Regions from separate parts of the Bacillus cereus group sp. RP43 genome, predicted to be linked through region 1. Evidence: riboswitches for the same ligand, from Rfam matches in the RefSeq annotation. Region 1 holds a riboswitch; the other holds the start of a gene.

Region 1 (11,140 bases):
TTAATCGTTTCTGGTGTAATGTACTCTGCTAAAGCAATAAAATCGCCTTCATTTTCTCGGTTTTCATCATCACATACGATAACGACTTTTCCTTGTTTTAAATCTTCTAGAGCTTCTTCAATACGATGAAACATTGTGCTTCCCCCTTATAGAAATCCGTTTTCTTGTAAAAAGCTTTCGGTCATTGAATCTGTTCTTTTTGCTGGCTTTGAAATAAAGCGTTCAATATATTTTCCAATCATGTCACACTCAATGTTTACGATGTCCCCGGCTTTTTTTTCTCCGATTATAGACTCGCTTACTGTGTGGGGGATGAGTGAAATTGTAATTGAAGATTCGTCTATATCGAATATTGTTAAACTAGTGCCATCAATAGAAACGGATCCTTTATGCAAACAATAGCGTAGTAATTCATCAGAAATTGCTATTTTGTAATAGATGGCATTGTAATGTTGTTTTTTAGTTAAAATCGTACCGATGCCATCGATATGTCCGGTGACGAAATGTCCACCGAATCGTCCGTTCGCAGCCATTGCTCGTTCTAAATTCACTTTGGCACTTGGCTTTAGCATACGAAGTGATGTTGCTTTCATTGTTTCAGGCATTGCATCAACAGTGAATGAAGTAGTTGTAAAAGTAGTTACTGTTAAGCAAATGCCGTTAACCGCGATACTATCACCTAATTTTACATCTGATAAAATTTGATTTGCGTTAATAGTTAGCTTCATTGCTTCACCACTTTGAGTCATGCTTGATATCGTTCCTAACTCTTCTACAATTCCTGTAAACATTCCGTCACCTCGCTTTTTAAGGTTGCAACAATTTTTATATCATTACCAATTTGTTTCATCTCTTGAATTGTTAAGGAAAGTGCATCTTGTAACTTCGAAAAACCAGCTCCGCCAAATAAAGTGGGTGCATCTTTTCCGCCAATTAATTTTGGGCTTATATAGGTTACAATTTCATTAAAACTATTTGTTTTTAAGAAGTTTGCATGTACTGTTTGACCACCTTCAACGAACAGAGAAAGAATTTGTTTCTCCCCGAGTAGGGATAGGACATCTTGTATTTCAATTTGCTTCGTTTTCATTTGGAATACAGCTATATTGTTAGATTCATAAGACGCTATTTTCTCTTTATTTACATACTTACCGACAATAATCCATGTCGGAGCTAAGGCATCTGTTATGACATGAGAAGATGGCGGCGTTTGTAAGTGGGTATCTAAAATAACGCGTATAGGATGTTTACCTCCGTTTGGAATTCGTGTTGTTAAGTGTGGATTATCAGTTATAACTGTATTCACACCGACAAGGATAGCGTCATGCATATGACGATATTGGTGAACATCAGCTCGCGCTTCTTCACTTGTAATCCACTTACTTTCCCCTGTTACAGTCGCTGTTTTTCCATCTAAGCTCATTGCTGTTTTTATTGTTACAAATGGACGTTTCGTTTTCATATAGTGAAAAAAGTATCGATTTAATAAAGTTGCTTCCGCTTCAAGAACACCAGTAGTTACCTCGATTCCAGCTTCTTCTAATCTCCTTTTTCCATTACCAGAAACGAGTGGATTGCAATCAAGGGTGGCAATTACAACACGCTGAACTCCCTTTTCAATGAGTAATTCACAGCAAGGCGGTGTTTTTCCAAAATGGCTACACGGTTCAAGTGTTACATAAACGGTAGCGCCTTTTGCTCTTTGTCCAGCCATGTGAAGAGCATGAACTTCAGCATGTTCTTCACCAGCACGCATGTGGGCACCCATTCCGACAATGTTGCCATCCTTTACAACAACAGCACCAACCATAGGATTTGGACTTGTTTGTCCAGTTGTACCTTGTGCTAACTGCAAGGCAATCCTCATATATTCTTGATCTGTCATTCTCTTCACCTCTCCTGAAAAAATCAAAAAACCCCAAGGATATAGAATCCTTGGGGTTTGGGAGACGTGATTTCTAGAAATATAGTTCGAATACGAAAGTATAGGAAAGAAACCTAACGATGACTGATATTTTGGCATAAGGAAAAAACCTAGCAAAATATCGAGTTTTTCAAACGCTAGTCGTATCTTTTTATTTCAGTATAGAAACATAAGTATACAAAATAAAACATATATAAAGAGTCAAAAGGAATCTTTAAAAATATGCATACTGAAATAAAAGTGTATTCGCTATATATAATTACTAGAAAACATATCCTTCTCCCATCCAGACTATACTGTCGGCCCTAGAGTTTCACTAGATCCACCGTTTTCGCATTGAAAACGGGTCACGGACTTAGAAGCTTTGGCTTCATCACCGCCGGTTGGGAATTTCACCCGACCCCGAAGGATGTTGTTTGCTCACATTATAGCACAAAAAAGAAAAAAGCATAGTAAAAAATGTTCGAATGTGAAGAATTGTGTGAAAATACATGCCGATTTGAATGGGGACGAAAGTAATAGAAATGTTGAAAGGGGAAGGGCTGTATAGGCTTTGATCAAAAGAAAAAACATGCACAAATAAATGTGCATGTTCTTTAAATATTTATTCTGCTTCTGGTGCTCTAACAACAGACTCGAATTTTCCTTTATGCGAAGCATCGCAATAAGGCATGTTTTTTGATAAACCACAACGACATAAAGAAAATGCCGGTTTTGCTGGGAATACATTCCCTTGTGAGTCAACTAATTCCACGTCCCCTGTAACGCGAAAAGAGCCATTATCATTTACTTTAATTTGTACTTTTGCCAACGTTATCCCTCCTTTCCAAACGCTTAATCTCATCATATAATTAGGGAGAGTACTTGACAATATAAAAAGAGCACTTTGTTTGAGAGAGAAGAGAGTGTTATAATAGTTTTTATAACTGACTAGAGTAAGGTGACGAAAGATGGATAAAAAATTACGAACACTACAAAATATTGCAAATGAGCGCACATGGGCATCATTTTTGAATGATAATCATCCATATAGTTTACTTCATTGGTCAATCGCAGGTGTAGGACAAGAACCGAAAGATGTTTGGTTACTTCAAGATGAGGTGACTTTTCAAACGACGGAATTCCCAACGCTAGACGAGGCAGTAAAGTGGATTTCTGAAAATATGGAACAAGTTACAGACGTTTTAGCGCAGTAAAAAAACAGGCTTATGCAAGCCTGTTTTTTGTTTCTTTTACATATGTGTTTAAAAATTGATCGATGGCATCTTCGTACTCTTCTTTATTTTCATTATAAGAGCAAGCGTGTGCACCATGTTCTGCAATATAAAGCTGTTTATTATTTTCTTTCGCTTCATAAAGTGATTTCGTCATATCAGATAAAATATAGTCATCATCTTTACTATGAATAAAGAGAACTGGATTGTTAATATTTTTTATACAATCAATTGGTGAAACTTCACGAATTGTATAGCCGTCACGAACTTTTAAAAATGCATTTGCTAAAGGTAATAAAGGCCATTTTGGCAAATGAAACTCAATTTTCAAACGATGCTGTAACTGTCCATAAAAATCAGAGAAAGGACAATCGGCAATATAAAAATCAGCACCATCTTCTACAAGTCCTGCATATTGAAGAAGAGTTGCAGCACCCATAGATTCACCGTGAATTCCGAGTGTGATATTCGTTCCGAAACGATCTTTTAGCCAGTCAACTACTGACTTTAAATCATGTTTTTCATAATAGCCATAGCTAGTTGTTTTACCACCTGTTTTACCATGACGGCGATGATCATAAATAAATACGTTATATCCTCTATTTAAAAATAAGTTTGCATATTTAACGGAATTCATTTTATTTACAGTCACACCATGACAAAAAATCATAAATTTATTGGAATGACCAGCTGGCATGTAATATCCGTGAAGTTCGTATCCGAATTGAGAAGGGATATGAACCTCTTCTTTTTGAATAGCCTTAAAATCGTCCAAATGAAAATGCTTTTTCGTTTCGCGTTCTAAAACTTCTTCCTCTGTTTTTTTCTTCAAGTACATAACTTTATTTGTAAAGAAAATCCCAATCGCAGTTAGTGCACCTAGTATAGTAAACAATGCTGTAAAAAAACGTTTCATACTTTACCTCATCCTCCAAATACCTCTACATATGATACACTTACATTGTATCACAATGATGTGAAAAGGGGAGAAATCGTGTATGGTTCATATACAAAAAATCACACCAGAAATGAAAGAAGCAATTCAGGATTTTATGTATGAAAACTGGGGAAGCTCAATGATGGTCTCGCGTGGCAGAGTACATAAATTAGAAGAATTACCTGGTTTTATCGCACTTGAAAATGACAGAATAGTGGGAATTATAACATGTGAAGTGCTAAAAAACATGTGTGAAATTGTATCGTTAAATAGTTTTGAGGAAGGAAATGGGATTGGAACAAAACTGGTGGATTGTGTATTGCAAGTGGCAAAAGAGAACGAATGTAAAAAAGTGTGGCTTATTACGACGAATGATAATATGAACGCACTTCGTTTTTATCAAAAACGTAACTTCATAATGACGAATTTATATATTGATGCGGTAAAAGAAGCACGAAAAATAAAGAAAGAAATTCCGTTTATTGGTTATGATAATATCGCGATTTCACATGAAATTCAGCTGGAGTATATTTTATGAGTAGAGTGTAAGCTGTGTAACAATTTTCAGAAATATAAAACAATAGCCTTGACGAATGCTATATTTTGGTTTAGTTTAAAATTGTAATCTATTACCATATTAAGGGGTGACGATGTGGCAACTATACGTGATGTTGCAAAATTGGCCGGTGTTTCAGTCGCAACCGTTTCAAGAGTCATTAACGAAAAAGGATATGTCCATGAAGATACGGTGAAACAAGTAAAAAAAGCAATTGAAGAATTACATTATAGGCCGAATGCTACAGCAAAGCCTTTATTTAAACAGCCTTCAACGATGATTGCATTACTTGTAGATAATTTGCATAATCCATCATACATCACTTTGCTCCGTTTCGTTGAGGAAATAGCATATAAAGAAGGATATCAAGTAATAGTTTGTAATATAGAAAATAAGAATAGATACATAGATATGTTGGAGCAAAATAACATTGCAGGTGTTATAATGACAAAATCGGTTTTCCGAAGTATAGGAGAAGTTTCACTTCCTTTCGTTGTGCTTGAGGGACGGCAATCTCTTATGGGCTATTATGAAAGTGGACAGAAAGCTGTTTCTTTATTAAAAGAGAAAGGCTGCCAGTTCCTTGCTTATATCGGTGAGGGAGTAGAGAGTGAAGAAATGGAAGAGCATGTGTCAGGGTTTTTAGATACTGCTTGGAAAGAAGGACTTTCTTATCGAGAGGAAATTGTACAAGGGTATACGAATCAACAGTTTCTTGAATTGTTACAAAAGCATCCATACATAGATGGGGTTGTAGCTTCAAGTGATAAGGTCGCTATTGAGCTAATCAGGGCGGCGAAAACTCTTAATATTCATATACCAGGTAAGTTACAAATCATTGGATTTAACGGGAGTGTAGAGGGTGAATGGATAAGTCCATCATTAACGACGATTGGAAGTTATATCGAAGAAAATGGGGAAATAGCTTTTCAGCAGTTAATAGGAAAAATAAAGAAGAAACAAGTGGGACAAGAAGAAGTGGAAACAGAATTTAGATGCATTGAGAGAGAAACAACAAAGTAAAAGGTGCGTTTTTAAAACGCACCTTTTACAGTGTAATTGCGGCAATAAAGCCGAATATAAGTAACGGTATATTATAGTGAAGAAAAGTTGGAACGCACGTATCCCATATATGATGGTGCTGACCATCAGCATTTAAACCGGACGTTGGTCCAAGTGTACTATCAGATGCTGGAGAACCTGCATCACCTAGTGCACCAGCTGTACCGATAATTGCGATTGTAGCCATGGGACTAAATCCGAGCTGGACGCATAACGGTACGAAAATTGTTGTTAAGATTGGGATGGTTGAAAAGGAAGAACCAATTCCCATCGTAACGAGAAGTCCAATAACGAGCATAAGAAATGCAGCAAGCGGTTTATTATTTCCAATTATATGTGCACTCGTTTGCACAAGAGATTCAACATGTCCAGTTTTTCGAAGAACAGCGCCAAATCCAGCGGCAGAAATCATAACAAATCCGATAAAGGACATCATACGCATTCCGCTTGTTAAAATAGCATCGGCTTCTTTAAGAGGGAGACTACCGCTAATTGATAAGACAATAATACCTGCTAAAGCACCAAAAATCATTGATTCTGTTGCTAATTGCACAGTTAATGTAGCGATTATTGATAATAAACCAAAAGTAATGCTTCTTTTTGTATAGGGAACGATTTCATTCTGTGCAGCATGAATTTGTTCTGTTTCATATGTACGTGGTTTTCGATATGTAATGAAAACCGCTACACATAATCCGATAATCATACCGATTGCTGGAATAGTCATCGCTTTTGGAATAAGTGCGACATCAAATGTAAGACCGCTTTGCGCAGCATTTGTTTGCAATACGTCATGATAAATTTTTCCGAATCCTGCTGGGACCCACATGTAAGGGGTAATTAACCCAAATGTAATAAGACATGTTACAAGCCTACGATCCACCCTCAGCTCATTTAATACTTTTAAAAGTGCTGGAATTAAGATCGGAATGAAGGCGATATGAACAGGGATAATATTTTGTGAGAAACAAGCCATTGTTAAAATGATAAATAATATAAGTATTTTAGAATAGACTTGTTTTTTCGTGTCTTGTTCGTTGCCGATCCATTTTAAAGCTGATTGGATCATTGCATCAGGAAGTCCTGTTTTTGAAAGGGAAATAGCAAATCCACCGAGCATTGCGTAGCTTAATGCGATAGGAGCACTGTTCCCAAGACCGGCTGTAAAAGTACTAATTGTTTCTGAAATACCGAGTCCGCCGATAAGTCCGCCTGTTAAAGCTCCAACGATAATGGCGACAATGACTTGGACACGTAACAAACTAAGCAGTAGCATGACTGCTACTGCGATGAGTACAGCGTTCATAATAAATGTAATCTCCCTAATTTTTATTCTGTTAAGGCAAGTAAATGTTTGCAGTGAAATATACTTGCGACATATCATTATAAAATGTTTTCTATGAAATGTAAAAGAGCCTTTCGTTATGTATGTTGAAAAGATAGTTCTTGTTTAATTGATTGTAAAGATTTGGCGAATAGTTCAGGCTCTTCTAAATCTGGAGAATGTGCCGAGTTTGGAAACCAAACCATCTTTTTAATAGGAGCTTGAATGATATCGCAATATTGTTGAACGAGTGCATAAGGAGTTTGATAATCATAGCGACCAGAACAAAAATAAACAGGAACAGATAAACTTGAAATAGACGAAAAGAAATCGATTGTTAGCATCTCTTCCCATAAAACTCCAGATTTTAAATTTCCTGCGAGAAATTTGAACCAGTCTAATAGCGTATATTCAGGAGAAAAGAAACCTTTTCGTATGAAAGAAAAGGAAGATCCGTTTTGTATTGCTCCGCCAAATGTACCTAGCCACTTTCTTTGAATAATGAGACGTCTCGTATCTAAAAAGGGTGGTTTCCCTAATTTTAAAAGAGAAGCTAATGCCTTTTTATGGTCATGTTTTTTTGCAGAGCTAATTAAATGTCGGTATAGCAATTCTTCATTTTGTTTCATATGTACGATTTGACCGATTCCGATGTATGCTTCTATATATTCGGGATATTGACTAGCGATTTGCAGTCCAATAATACTCCCCCAAGAATGTCCAGCGAGAAATAATTTCTGTTTTTTAAAGCGTCTAAGAAGATAGGGAATGACTTCTTTAGCATCTGAAACAAATTGATCAATCGTAAAATTTGTTTGGATATCTCGCCATAAAAAGGATTTACCTGCCCCGCGTTGATCCCAATTAATAACGATAAAGTGCTTTTCTAACTCTTTTTGAAAATGACGAATAAAGCCAATTTGTGCCATACCAGGTCCACCGTGACAGCATAATAAAATAGGCTGTTCTACGTTTTGTCCGCGTATAAGGAGAGATTGTTTCCGGTCATTAATCATAACGTTTTCTATCGTAGCGATACTGTTAGGGATTAATTGCTTCTTTTCGTTATAAAAACGAGGGGTATGGCTACGAAAAAGCATATGTAAACCTCCTTTTCTTAAATGGTATGAATCGCACAGGCTCTTTCTTTTGCATATACTACTAGAAAATCATTGTATCATAACATACTGGTTTGATTTCAAGTTTAGGCGATTAAGAGAGGAGGGAGAATGTGACGATTGGAGAAATTATTGATTCTTTAAATAGACGCGAATCAATCGCTATTATAGCGAAACGGCTTGGAATGAGCCCATATACATTATCAAAGAAGTTAAGGGTGATTGGATATGAATATGATGGAGAGCAGAAAAAACGTATCTTTATAGGTGATGGTGAAGAGCCACGTCATTTGCAAATCCAAGAAGCTACTGCCCTTCAATATGCAAAAACAGACTATCAATTACTAATTTATGAACAATTACAAAGCATTTATGAATTGCTAAGAAAAAGAGAAGAAGTAAGTGTTCAAATTATAAGTAAGAGCACAGAGAAAAAGAAACGAACCTTTTCGATTAATATAGAAGTATTAGCAAGACTAGATGTTATATCGGAATCGAAAGGGATTCAAAAGTCTAAAATTGTAGAAGAAGCACTACAGGAATTTTTGCAACGGTATGATGTTAATCATGAAACGTATCCAGAGAAATAAAAGAAAGGATACTATGTTCCATATAAGAGCGTGTATCCTTTTTGTCTTATTTCATTTCATTTTTTGTTTTGTTTCGAAAAGTAATATAGGAACCAAACGGCATGATTTTGTTCATCAGCTGCTGCGCGCCGAAATGTTTCTTTCACTTGTTGATTTGTCGCTTCGTCTGCAATTTCTAAGTAAAAATCAACTGTTCGTTGCTCGTCTTGTATAGCGAATTCTAATCCGTTCAAATAAAGAGTTGGACATTCTTCAGTGATTTGGGGCTGAGGGTTTTTACTGGTTAAAAGGGTGTAGATTTGTACAAATTGGTGAAAATGCTTTATTTCATCTTGCCGGATTTCAAGGATTTGATTTCGTTCATTTATGTCTGGAGCTAAATTAGCTAATTTAGCATAACAATGAATGGCGCTATATTCTCCGTTAATGGCTTTCTCAATACTACGAATGAGTTTGTCGTTTTGTCGATATAATGTATCGTCGTTGTTTGGATAGAAATACATAAAAACCCTCCTATTATAGTTTTCTATATACTACGAGGAAACAAGGGCTATGTGCTTATCCTTTACTGCACTAGAAGAATGACAATACGTATGACTCTAAAAGAAGAAGCTCCTTGCATATAAAAGGAGCTTCTTCTTTCCAGTGTCACGCACTAGTTTGAATAGTATTTAGTTGATTTTTTGAATACGTCCATCAATAATTGGTTGAATTGGCTCTTTTACTTGTTTTACATAATCGACTAGTGCTTCAAAGTCATTTGGACCAGTTTCTGCATTTTTACCATTTTTAAATGATACGAATCCATCACCGCCAGAAGCTAAGAAAGCATTTGCAACTACGCTATACGTTTTGGATGGAGATAATTCTTCTCCATTTGTTAGGCGTATAGTCGTAACCTTCTCACCGTTTGGTTTGCTTGCATCCCAAGTATAGTGGATACCTGAAATTTGAAGCATTCTCGTTGTACCTTTTTGCCATTGTTGATTTAAAATATCGCGAATGTCTTGACCTGTTAAATCTACTTTAATCAATTGATTTCCAAAAGGTTGAATGCCGTACAATTCGCCCCATGTAATATCGCCAGCGTCTAAGTCATTACGAATGCCGCCAGGATTCATAAGTGCGATTTGAGTTTGCATAGTTTGGCGCTGGGCATCGGCAACTAAATTTCCAAGTGTAGATTCACCAGCATCGTTTTGTTTACGGTCAATAGGTGCTGTAGATTTTCCGACTACTTCATTTACAAGAGGTGCGATTTTTTCTTTATATTGATCTAACTTTTGTTTTACTTGTTTATCAGGTTCGACACCTTCATGGTATGTTGTAACAACTTCAGCTTTTTTCTTTACAATATCTTTTGTTTTACGGTCAATTGTTACATCTACGTCTGAGAAAGCCATCCCGTAAGAGTTCGCTTGTACGATAAGCTTATTATTAACAGTACCATTTACATACGTATGACTATGTCCACCGAAAATAACATCAACTTCTGGATCCGTTTCATTTGCAATTCGAGTAAGGTCTCCATTTGTTACGCCAGACTCATCGGTAGTTCCGCCAACATGGGCGAGAACGACGATGGATTTAACGCCGAGACGTTTTAATTGTTGCGTTGATTTATTAATTGCTTCAACTTCGTCAGTGATTTGTACATTTTTAAGCATAGTAGGCATAACGACATTTGGTGTATCAGTGGTAACGACACCAATGAACCCTACAGGAACACCATCTACCATTTTTACAGTAAATGGTGGTAAAAATAAGCGACCAGTTGATTTGTTATAGAAGTTTGCAGCGACATAAGGGAAGTTTGCTCCCTTGAATTTCCCTGTTTTTTCATGGTAACCACCGTAAATGAGTCGTTGCATTTCGTCGATGCCTTCATCAAATTCATGGTTTCCGATTGTACCAACATCAAACTTTAAGTCATTTAAAAATTCAATCGTTGGTTCGTCTTGTAACAATGCTGAAACTGGTGGACTAGCTCCGACAATATCGCCAGCATGTACGAGAAGTGTATTAGGGTTTTGTTTTTTACGTTCTTTTAAATAAGTGGCTAAGTAATCAGCACCACCAGCTTCTTTGTTATTAATTTTTTTTACAGTGTCTAGTTGTCCATGGAAATCATTAATACCAAGCATTTGTACGTCTATGTATCGGTTTTGTTCAGCAGGAGTCTGAGATGGAGGAGCGGCGAACACGCTTGAAAAAGTCATGGTGCTTAAAATAGCGACAGCAGGAATAATTTTTTTCCACATAATTAATTTCTCCTTTTTTATAATCTGATTTTATAATCTGACATCATACGACATAATTTTAATAGATTACTAGGATTATATCTATAATAAAATTTAGTTTTTTCGAAAAATTAACATATTTACAAAAAAGAATAATAGAGAATCGGGGAGTAAT
Region 2 (11,140 bases), 2.5 Mb from region 1:
CGTTTCACCCACATCATTATTTCTGTATCCTGTTGAATTGGAATAAATTTCGTATTCGCCTGTTGTAAATTCGAAATGGTTTGAACGATCAATGATAATCTCTTCCAAAACGTTTCACCTATTTCACCATAGTGTAAACCATGTAAATACGTCGGAAAGGCAAAGTCACCTTCCCATTTATTTAATTGCATGTTACCAGCAGTCGTTAACACATATGTATTATCATGTATACCTTGAACTAAATCCGTTTTTAATAACTTTGCAACTTCTTGATCATAATCAGCTCTATTTAATGATTTATAAATCCCAAACAAAAAAGAAATTTGAAATATATTCCCATCTTGTAATGTTTGCGACGATCTCTTTCCTTTTAATAAATAATAAATCGAAGAAACGGTTCTTTCACCATTCAATTGTTTTAAACAATATAATAAAGTATATTGTAGCTGCATTACCGCTTCCACCTCTCAGTCTAACTTCATTCCTTTTTCAATACGATTCATTTAATTTATCATATTCACACTACATGCTTGTATATATTCTATTGTATCAAACGAAATAACATTTAAGTATTTTGAAAATCTTATGAAATAATTCAAAAATAAGTTGACACTCTAATTGATAAGCATTATCATTATAATTTTATGTTGAAAAGTTTTAAAAACCGTTTTACAATAAGATTATAATTTTTTGGCGAACTTTTCACATACATATTATCAGGAGGGAAAAAATATGGCAAAATATACAATCGTTGACAAAGATACTTGTATTGCATGCGGTGCTTGTGGTGCTGCTGCACCAGACATTTATGACTATGATGATGAGGGTATTGCATTTGTAACATTAGACGATAACCAAGGTATCGTTGAAATTCCAGATGTATTAATTGAAGATATGATGGATGCATTCGAAGGTTGTCCAACTGACTCAATTAAAGTTGCTGACGAATCATTTGATGGCGACTCTTTAAAATTCGAATAGTCTTTTATTAACTTCAAAAAATCTCTCTCATAAGTATGAGGGGGATTTTTTGCTCTCTTTTTCATTCTCACTAAAAAAACCATTAGCAGTTAAGCTGCCAATGGTTTAATATTTTTAAGCATTTTTCATTTTTGCAAATACCCATACTTTCAAGCGTGAAAATAATGCTACAAATACAATTGTTACAACAATTCCTTTAATTACATTAAACGGTAATATCGCCGTTACAATAGTTTGTCGCATAATATCACTAGACATAGCTGGTGAATTTAAAAACCAAGTGTACGCTGGTAAAATGATAAAGTAGTTTAACACACTCATAATAACTGTCATAGTAATTGTTCCTAGCATTAATCCTGTCGTTAAACTTTTTACTGTGCGATACTTTCGGAATAAGAATGCTGCTGGACCAATAAATAAACATCCCGCTATAAAGTTTGCTACTTCTCCTACTGGTACTCCCGTTAAGCTCCCTTGAATTCCGTAATGCAAAATATTTTTTATCGCTTCTACAATTACACCTGCAATTGGACTGAAAATTATCGCTGCAATTAAAGCTGGCACATCACTAAAATCAATTTTTAAAAATGGCGGAAGCCCTGGGAATGGAAAATCTAACATCATTAGTAAATACGCAATACTGCTTAGCATCGCTACACTCACCATCTGCACTACACTGTTTTTTTGTTTCATCTTTCTCTCTCCTTTTCCATCGATCTTCTCATGGAAAGTGGAAAGGTTCTGCTATGCCTATTTTTTCGTAGAACGAAAAAACCCTTTGTGATTTACACAAAGGGAGAATTTTAAGGCACATCAAACAGACGTTCAAATACTTATCTTTTTTGAACGCTTGAACCTCCATCTTCTCCCATCCAGACTGTACTGTCGGCTTTGGAATCACACCAAATCCTGCCTTAACGGCTCGCGGGCTTAGAACGAAATTATTAACTGTTCATCACCGCCGGTCGGGATTTTCACCCTGCCCCGAAGATAGACCGATATTCTATTTTCCACTTCATTATACAACAACATGATCGTATTGTGAACAAAAAAAGTGTAACTTATTAAAAATAAGTTGTTTATTTTATATTATTAAAGAAGCAATCACTATATTTTACAATACAACCCATATTTTTTATAATTCGGTATTTCTCTTATGAATCCCCCTAGTCATATATCGTTAAAAGTGATAAGATGTTGAATTGTTAAGATAAGAACATTTTCTGAGTTATGGAGGAAATGTCATGAAGAAAGATAAAAGACACTCTATTCGAGAAGCAATGAAAAAGAACTTAAGAAAAGAATACTTTTATTTGAAAAAAGAATTACTTTTCTACTGTCCAATTGATCTAGGCACATTCTCAAGAGAGACATACTACGCTACTTTTGACCAAGATGGCATAAGTATTTATCAGTATGATAAAAAAACAGAAAGTAAATTAAAATTGTGTGAGCGTCATCCATGGAAGAGTTGGAATAAGGTAAAAGTTGATCATTATTTAACAACTTCTCAATTTATTTTCCAAGGTGAGCGAAACTGGATTTTATCCCTTTTCCAAAAAGGAAAAGAAGCTCAAAAAATAATTGAAGAACATACATCTTTACAAACAGAAGTTGTTTCCCGTCCTTTTTCCAAGAAACTTCCTGGTTTCCGTTCTAATACACCATTGAATAAATACATCGGTAGCATTTGTTACACTGCACTTATTGCATTTTTATTAAAATGGATGATTCCATTTCAAGCACCACAAATCGCCCTGTATTCTATTTCAATTGGCTTTATGCTTCTTGGTTTACTTTGTCTTACAATTGGTCTAATCGAACCAACTATCGTACTATTTCGGACAAAAGAAAAAACAAGAACAAAAGTCTTTTACTTATATAGCTACTTAGCTATTTCTGGATTTATATGTGTCTTTATTTTTTGGTAAAAGAAGCCGTCCCAAAAGATCTTTTGGGACGGTTTTTTGTTAGGAATGGGTTGCTCTTATTGTCGCATTTTGCTGTTAAGTCCATATTCCTTGTCGAAACGTCGATATAATAAGAGCTGCGTTCGATATATTTCAATTTGCGCCGATATAAATTCATTTACCATCTTGACACCCCCACCCCTAAAGGGGCCAGCTGACTAACGTCAATGGGATTCTTGCTACCAAAGGCGACGTCCATTTCTGGTATCGCTGACGTGCAAGATTGTGGTGTGCCATCACCACTCCCACAACAGACCATATAGGTTCATGGGCTACGGTACTGTGACCATACCGTACAGATTGTTCGTTCTCAAATGTTTTTACGTCTTTTGCATGACTATGAATAAAATATACCATGTTTTGCTATGCAAAAATGACGCTTTCATCCCACGTCTAAAGACGGACTAAAGTCCTGCATGGGCTTTCCCTTATCGTAAATTCTGTAATCTTAACTAAGAAGAAAATAAATCTATTCAAAAGTTATGCTTTTGGGACATTTCCTTTACTTAACGTATAGTTGTTGGTTCGGATAGATTTGCTCTTGTCGCAATCCATTCCTCACTTTAATTTCCTCAACTGTCACACTAAATTTCCGAGCAATGCCAACTAAAGTATCACCTTTTTGTACAGCATATAGTGATGAAGACACGACTTGATTTTTTTGTTCATTTAAAACAAGCAACGGATTCATCGCATTCCTTTTCTCCATCGTCCATCTCCCTTGATGCACTTCTAAATGTAAATGTGCCCCTCGCGATTCTCCTGTATTCCCTACCTCTCCAATTAGCTCTCCTTTTGAAATGTTATCCCCTTGAACTACATATCTCTTATTTAAATGCGCATAAACAGCCTCATATTCTCCATGTTTAATAAACACAACATTTCCATAACTACTTGAAAAATAAGACTTTGTCACCTTACCATTTTGAATAGCTGCAACTGGCGTTCCAATAGGTGCAGCTATATCAATACCATAGTGTTTCCCATGTCTTGTCCCAAAATAATCACTTATCTGCCCATCAACAGGCCATATCCACTGATTCCCTTCAGCGTAAACATGTAATTGAGATAAAAATAATATACTCAATATCACCACGCCACATTTTAACGCTTTCATATACATCCTCCGTTTTCTAATAACCGTCATACCTTCTCTATTGTGGGATATTACAGAAAAAAGTATACAAAAAAAGAAAGTGGATTACTCCACTTCCTTCTCTTCTTCATTACGAAAAACAGGTGCACTGCGGTTATATTCCACATCTTTCACTTGTAAACGTGCATTTATTACTCTAGCAAGCGCAAATAAATAATCAGATAACCTATTTACATACTTTAGAACAATTTCATTGGTTTCTCCTTCTTTTTGCAAGGATACTATACAACGTTCTGCTCTTCTTATAACTGTACGTGCAATGTGTAGTGCAGCCGATACCTCGCTACCGCCTGGTAAAATAAAACGCTCTAACGGCGGCGCTTCTTCTGTATACGAATCAATCCGTCTCTCTAAATACTCGACCATCTCTATCGTTACTTTATAGGGAATTTTCTTCTCTACTATTGCTAAATCCCCTCCACAATCAAATAGTTCATGTTGAATGTTTTCAAGTTCGTTATAAATGTTACGAAAACATTCCTCTTGCAATTTAGACATGGCATATCCGATATGAGAATTCGCCTCATCAATTGTGCCATAAGCTTCTACACGTATATGATCTTTATCCACTCGGCCACCTATGACACTCGTTTCCCCTTTATCACCTGTTTTTGTATAAAGTTTCATTTCATCACGACACCTCTCTTTTTATTTTCATTCTGATTATTAAATAAAAAACTCTACCATTCTTTATTTAATTGCACTTACAAAAAAATAAAAAATAGTAGAGCTTTTATTCGTAATCACCTTTAAAAAACATACATATCTAAATTATACGATTTGGTAAATATACAGAGAATATAGTTCCTTCTCCAACGACACTTGATACAGAAATCTTCCCGTCATGACCTTGAACAATATTTTTAGCAATCGCAAGCCCCAGTCCAGTTCCAACTTTTTTCCCGCGCGTTCTCGCTTTATCAGCTTTATAGAATCGATCGAACAAGAACGGAATATCTTCTTCTGGAATACCAGCACCTGAATCTTGCACTTCGAAAGTAAGGCCACTATTTTTCGTATTAATTACAAGTGTAACATGTCCACCTGCATTTGTATGACGGATTGCATTATCAATTAAATTCGTCAGTACCTGTTCCATACGGTCTGCATCAAACGAATATTGTTCAATTGGACTTTGGAAATCCACTGTTAATTGGACTTCTTTATCCTTTGCAATCCCCTGGAATTTACGGCCAATTTTTTCGACAAATGGATGAATATCTACTTCACCTATATGTAACTCTACATGTCCACTTTCCATACGAGCTAAATCTAATAGCTCATTTACAAGTTTACCTAAACGAACAGATTCATCATAAATAATTTGAACAAACTCATTAATTTCTTCTTTCGTTTGCACAATATCATCTAAAATTGCTTCACTATATCCTTGAAGCATTACCATCGGTGTACGAAGTTCATGTGATACATTCGCAATAAAGTCTTGACGCATTTTCTCAAGACGACGCTCCTCCGTCATATCTCGCAATACTGCTACAGCTCCACGAATTTTTGTTTGATTGTAAAGCGGTGTCATAAGAACTACATAGTTACCTTTTTGCAAATTAATTTCAACAACTTGTTGTTGCTCACTTTCTACAACGAGATGGAATAGTTCAACAAGTTCAGAAGGCAGTTTTTTACTTAACTCTACTTCTTTTTCTTCTTGCCAAACTTGTAAGAAGTGTTCTGCCGGTGGGTTGATAACAACGACTTCACCTTCTTGATTTAACGTAATAACACCATCTGCCATACTACTCAAAATACTAGCTAACTGCTCTTTTTCTTGCTGCAGGGCATTCATATTAAACTTCAACTGTTTCCCCATTTGATTTAAAGCAGTTGCAAGTTCACCAATTTCGTCCTGCGACACCATAGGGGCTTTCGTATCAAATTTACCGCGGGCTACCTCAAATGCAACCTCACGCATTTTACGGAGCGGTGCCGTAATTCGAGTAGATAAGAAAAATGCAAAGAAAGTTGTTAAAATAATCGCAATCCCGGCTGATAAGAAAATAAAATCAGTCGTTCTCTCCATACCTTGTATTGGAACTTGCAATGATTCATATACAAACACTGCACTTTGATTTTTTGACTGTACTGGTTTCCCGACGATCATAATATCATTTTCAGTGTTTTTATTTTTCCTACTATTAGAAGCTTTTCTAATATTATTCTTAATATCCTTTTTATCTGTAAAAACAGCTGCTAATTCTTTATCACTTTTCAAATCATCTATTGTAAGAGTAACTAATCCTTCTTGTTTCGGCGAAGAAGAAATTTCCTTACCATCTTCTACAATGATAATCCTTGAAAGTGGATCAGAAAATTTGTAAGCAATATCCTCAATCGTTTTTACATCGGCACCTTCTTCAATTAATTCCGTGACACTTGTTGCAACTTTCTGAAGCCTAGCTTCACTCATATCAACATAATACGTTCTAAAAAACTGTGAAAGTAAAATAGCAACAAATCCAAGAACAAACGAAACGAGAAGTAATATGGTCATCCATAACTTCCCTACTACACTTCTCCAAAGCATCAGTCGTTCACAACCTCAAACTTGTAACCAACGCCCCAAACGGTAACAATCATCTTCGCTGCATCTGGTGATTGTTTATTTAACTTTTCACGTAAACGCTTTACATGCGTATCAACTGTACGTAAATCTCCGAAGAACTCATATTGCCATACTTCTTTTAACAATTGCTCACGGTCAAAAACTTTATCCGGAGCTTTCGCTAAGAATAATAGTAATTCATATTCTTTCGGTGTTAAGTTTACTTCATTGCCATCCGCTGTAACACGGTGCGCATCATTATCAATTGTTAAATGAGGGAACACAGTAACATCTTTCGTCGTTGTATCTTGTGTAAAGAATGTCGTTGGTACAGCGCGGCGTAATACCGCTTTCACACGAAGTACTACTTCACGCGGGCTAAACGGCTTTACGATATAATCATCAGTTCCAACTTCAAACCCTTGCACCCTATTTACTTCCTCACCTTTTGCTGTCAGCATAATAATTGGCGTCGCTTTCTTTTCACGAATCCCTTTACACACTTCGATACCATCTTTACCAGGCATCATAATATCCAATAGGATTAAATCATAATCATTTTGTAACGCCATTTCTAAAGCTGTATCACCATTATCCGCTTCTTCAATTGTGTATTGCTCTCTTTCTAAATACATCTTTAATAAACGACGAATACGATCCTCATCGTCTACAATTAAAATTCTTGATTCATTTTCCATTTCTACCCGCCGCGTATTTTTACCACAACGGTTTACACCTACCCTTCTACAATATAATGTTGCACCTATCCTCGTTTAATTAAGCATTTTTTAACGTTCTACTTCCCATATTATGCTTCACAAGAATAATAAAGTTTGTTCATTTTTTTTCCAAAACTATGTATTTTTTTTGAACAGTATATTTGGTCCTCGACATCATTTTACAGAATCAACCACTACTTTGTCATGTTTTTCTCAAAAAAGAAGAAAAGTTGACAAAAATAAAATAGGAAAGTGACATACACTCTCCTATTTTATTTCTCTATGCATATGAATGTAAACCCGCGATAATTAAGTTTACTACAATAAAGTTAAACATAATGATTGCAAAACCAATTACTGCAAGCCAGGCGGATTTTTCTCCATGCCATCCTTTAGATAAACGTAAATGCAATACTGCAGCATAAAAGAGCCAAGTAATAAGCGCCCAAACTTCTTTTGGATCCCACCCCCAAAAGCGCGTCCAAGCAATTTGAGCCCAGATCATTGCAAAGATTAACGCTCCTAATGTAAACACTGGGAATCCTATCGCAATAGAACGGTATCCGATTTCATCTAATAAATCACTATTCGTATTCTTTACTAACGGCTGAAGTGCCGCTGACACTCGCTTACGTAAAATAAGTCTTAATACAATATAAAGTAGTGTTCCGACTAATACTGACCAAATAACAGTATTTAATTTTTTCGCATTTACAATCGCTGGGACTTCAACCGCCGGTTCTAATTTATTTTCTGTCATTAACTTCCCTTCATGCGGTCCAACTAAAGCAGGGAGATTATACTTCATCTCAACTTGTTGTTCATTTTTATCAATCCATTGAAACTTCGCTTCGTATTTCATACTAGAAAATACCGTTGTTACTCCAATAAATCCAACTGTACAAACAAGTGTGAAAACTACTGTCTCTAACCAAAATGTACGCTTACTTCTTGTTGATTGATCTACATTTTTCAGTAAATACATTACGCCTGTAATAAAACTAATTGCTAATATTGCTTGCCCCGCTGCCGCTGTCGTTACATGAATATGTAGCCAATTACTCTTTAAAGATGGGATAAGCGGCGAAATTTCTCTCGGGAACATACTTGCATAAGCGATTAATAAAAGAGCTACCGGTAAAGCAAATAAACCAATAATACTTACACGATATACAAAGTACATAATGATAAAAGCTCCCACAAGCATCATGCCGAAAAATGTACCAAATTCAAAAAAGTTACTAACTGGTGCATGTCCTGATGCGATCCATCTTGTAACAAAATATACTATTTGCGCAATAAATCCTAAAATTGCTATAGTTATACCTATATTTGCCCACTTATGACCTTTTTCTTTAATTGCTCCTCCAAAAAATAAAGTTGCAATTAAATATAAGATGAACGCGGCGAACAAAAAATTACTGCTTATTTGTACCATATCGTTTCCCCACCTTAACTAATTTTTTTATCATTCATTTTATCGTGTGGTTGTGGAATCGCTGTTCCTTCTAGTACTCTTTCAATATCTTTCTTTAAGCCGAACCAATTTTTATTCGTATGGCCTGCAACCCACCATTCATCATTAACACGTTGTATCCAAATACGGCGATGGTTCCAATACATACCTTGAATCACACCAACCATAAATATAAATCCTCCAATACCGAGAATCCAAAGCGTCAAATCTTTTCTTACTGTAAGAGCTGTTGCATTTTGCATTTCCACACCTGCAAATGACATTTTATATTTATTATTCCCGTCAGGCTCTATGTTTTGCTGAATACCGACGAAACTAACTTCGCCATCTGGCGTTTCCGGGGTAAACATTTTAAAGACGAATGCAGGATTATTCGGTAATTTCGTTTTCGTATTTGGTCTGCCATTTTCGTCAAAATAAAAATCAGGGAAATAGCTTAATAGTTCTAGAGAATACCCATTTCCTAAATCATATTTTTCTGTAGGATTTGCTAAATCTACTTTAATCGGTCCCCACTTTTGATTATTTTCTTTGTTTTGCAAATGGAAAGACATGCTTTTAAATTCACTTTCTTTGTAATCCACTTGATAAACAGCAAATTGATCAAATTTCAGTGGCTCATTCACTCGAATTGCAGCTTCTTTTACCTTTTCTAATTTTGGTTTTTGACCTGCTATATTTTCTCCTACAGCTTTATATAATACAGCATTTGTTTGGAAGTTTTTCGCAATCATTTTATCACCAACACGATCAATTGCTTCATCAAAAACTTCTTTATCCTTACTCTTATCATAAACTTCCTTGATAAACTTTTCGTTTTTTAAATAGTATTGCCCATCTGTTCCTGGTATTTCTTTCGTTTCACCGTCACGTAACCAAAGTGCTTCATCTACATACATACTCGGTAAAAAACGTAGCATTGCACCGAATAGAAAGATAATAAGACCAATATGGTTTACATATGGACCCCAACGAGAAAAACGTCCCTTTTCCGCTAAAACGTTCCCGTCTTCCACTTTCACATTATAATTACGTTTCTTTAAATTAATTTGAACTCGTCCTAAGTCACCTTCATGCGGCGTACCAGTCCCGTACACTCTCTGTCTTTTTAAAAAACTTGGGTGTCTTTTCACCCCTTGTTTTTTTAAAGCTTTATAAAGAGGAATGACACGGTCTAAACTACATATAACAAGTGAAATACCAATGGAAGCAATTAAAATCATGTACCACCATGAGCCATATAAATTATTAAATCCTAATTGATAGTATAATTGTCCTAAAAATCCATACTCGGTCTTATAATATTCAGCTGGTGCAATCCCTGGAGTTATGTACATTTCTTGCGGAAAAATAGTTCCTATCGCTGATGCAGCTAAAGTTAGTACAATTAGCCATACACCTACTTTTACAGAAGAGAAAAAGCTCCAAATTTTATCGACTATCGTTTTTGTGTGCGTGAGAGATCTCCGGGCACTCCCCTCATAGCGCATATCCAATAGTTTTACATTTTCATTGCTTTCAAATGGTTTCCCACAAGCTTCACAAAAAACGGTTCCTATCGGATTAACATGTCCACATTCACACTTAATTTCTTTCAACACTCTCACCGTCCCTGTATCTATATGTACTATTGTATATTCTAGCCTCAAGTTACCGCAATACTCAGAATTCTCGAACCAGAGGTGCTATACGTAAGCACCTCTTATGTAAAGGCTTTCTTAATCATGGAGTAATTTTCTTTAAGTACTCTTCCAATTGTTCCTTCGTTTGCTCACCTATAATTTGCTCAACTACTTTACCTTCTTTATCAATTAAAAAGGTTGTTGGTAACGGTCCTACTCCATATGTCCCTATGATTTTTTGCCCTTTATCAATTGCAACTGGGAATTTCAATCCATATTGGTCCACAAAGTTTTTCACCGCGATATCCGTTTCATCTGCATCTAATGCGATGATTTCAACACCTTTTTCTTTATACTTTGGATATAATTCATTCATATAAGGCATTTCTTTTTCACAAGGTTTACACCAAGTTCCCCAAAAGTTTAAAAATACCCCTTTTCCCTTTAGGTCTTTTAGTTCAATTTTCTTTCCTTCCAAATCCGTCACAACAAAATTAGGTGCTTCTTTTCCAATTTGCATTTTCTCTTTATCAGCGAAAAACCCTTGATAGAGTGTAAATCCTACAGCACCGCTTAAAATGAGCAGAATGATAACACGAAATAATAAGCGATTTTTTTTCATATTGTCTCTCCTCTTCCCGGTAAATGGTATGTA

The links. Region 1 has a riboswitch for FMN ahead of ribD (bifunctional diaminohydroxyphosphoribosylaminopyrimidine deaminase/5-amino-6-(5-phosphoribosylamino)uracil reductase RibD). Riboswitches for the same ligand answer to the same signal wherever they lie in the genome.
Positions count from the first base shown of each region.
Region 2: linked by a shared signal. The riboswitch ahead of QCI75_RS19470 (ECF transporter S component) and the one ahead of ribD (bifunctional diaminohydroxyphosphoribosylaminopyrimidine deaminase/5-amino-6-(5-phosphoribosylamino)uracil reductase RibD) in region 1 are both predicted to bind FMN.

Region 1 covers NZ_JARVHQ010000001.1:1,284,070-1,295,209, forward strand. Annotated here, with positions in the region: gene ribBA (bifunctional 3,4-dihydroxy-2-butanone 4-phosphate synthase/GTP cyclohydrolase II) at 1-134, opposite strand, end outside; gene ribE (riboflavin synthase) at 147-791, opposite strand; gene ribD (bifunctional diaminohydroxyphosphoribosylaminopyrimidine deaminase/5-amino-6-(5-phosphoribosylamino)uracil reductase RibD) at 773-1,885, opposite strand; FMN riboswitch at 2,195-2,338, opposite strand; gene QCI75_RS06790 (CDGSH iron-sulfur domain-containing protein) at 2,529-2,735, opposite strand; gene QCI75_RS06795 (DUF2552 family protein) at 2,875-3,120, shown strand; gene QCI75_RS06800 (alpha/beta hydrolase) at 3,131-4,054, opposite strand; gene QCI75_RS06805 (GNAT family N-acetyltransferase) at 4,137-4,613, shown strand; gene QCI75_RS06810 (LacI family DNA-binding transcriptional regulator) at 4,728-5,654, shown strand; gene QCI75_RS06815 (Na+/H+ antiporter family protein) at 5,680-6,999, opposite strand; gene QCI75_RS06820 (alpha/beta fold hydrolase) at 7,116-8,117, opposite strand; gene QCI75_RS06825 (ribbon-helix-helix domain-containing protein) at 8,249-8,725, shown strand; gene QCI75_RS06830 (ferritin-like domain-containing protein) at 8,782-9,228, opposite strand; gene QCI75_RS06835 (bifunctional metallophosphatase/5'-nucleotidase) at 9,397-10,986, opposite strand.
Region 2 covers NZ_JARVHQ010000001.1:3,736,490-3,747,629, forward strand. Annotated here, with positions in the region: gene QCI75_RS19460 (YpbB family protein) at 1-452, opposite strand, end outside; gene QCI75_RS19465 (ferredoxin) at 733-981, shown strand; gene QCI75_RS19470 (ECF transporter S component) at 1,096-1,674, opposite strand; FMN riboswitch at 1,838-1,977, opposite strand; gene QCI75_RS19475 (hypothetical protein) at 2,226-2,912, shown strand; gene QCI75_RS19480 (peptidoglycan DD-metalloendopeptidase family protein) at 3,454-4,068, opposite strand; gene QCI75_RS19485 (cob(I)yrinic acid a,c-diamide adenosyltransferase) at 4,153-4,734, opposite strand; gene resE (sensor histidine kinase ResE) at 4,874-6,649, opposite strand; gene resD (DNA-binding response regulator ResD) at 6,649-7,365, opposite strand; gene resC (cytochrome c biogenesis protein ResC) at 7,667-8,824, opposite strand; gene resB (cytochrome c biogenesis protein ResB) at 8,839-10,464, opposite strand; gene resA (thiol-disulfide oxidoreductase ResA) at 10,586-11,107, opposite strand.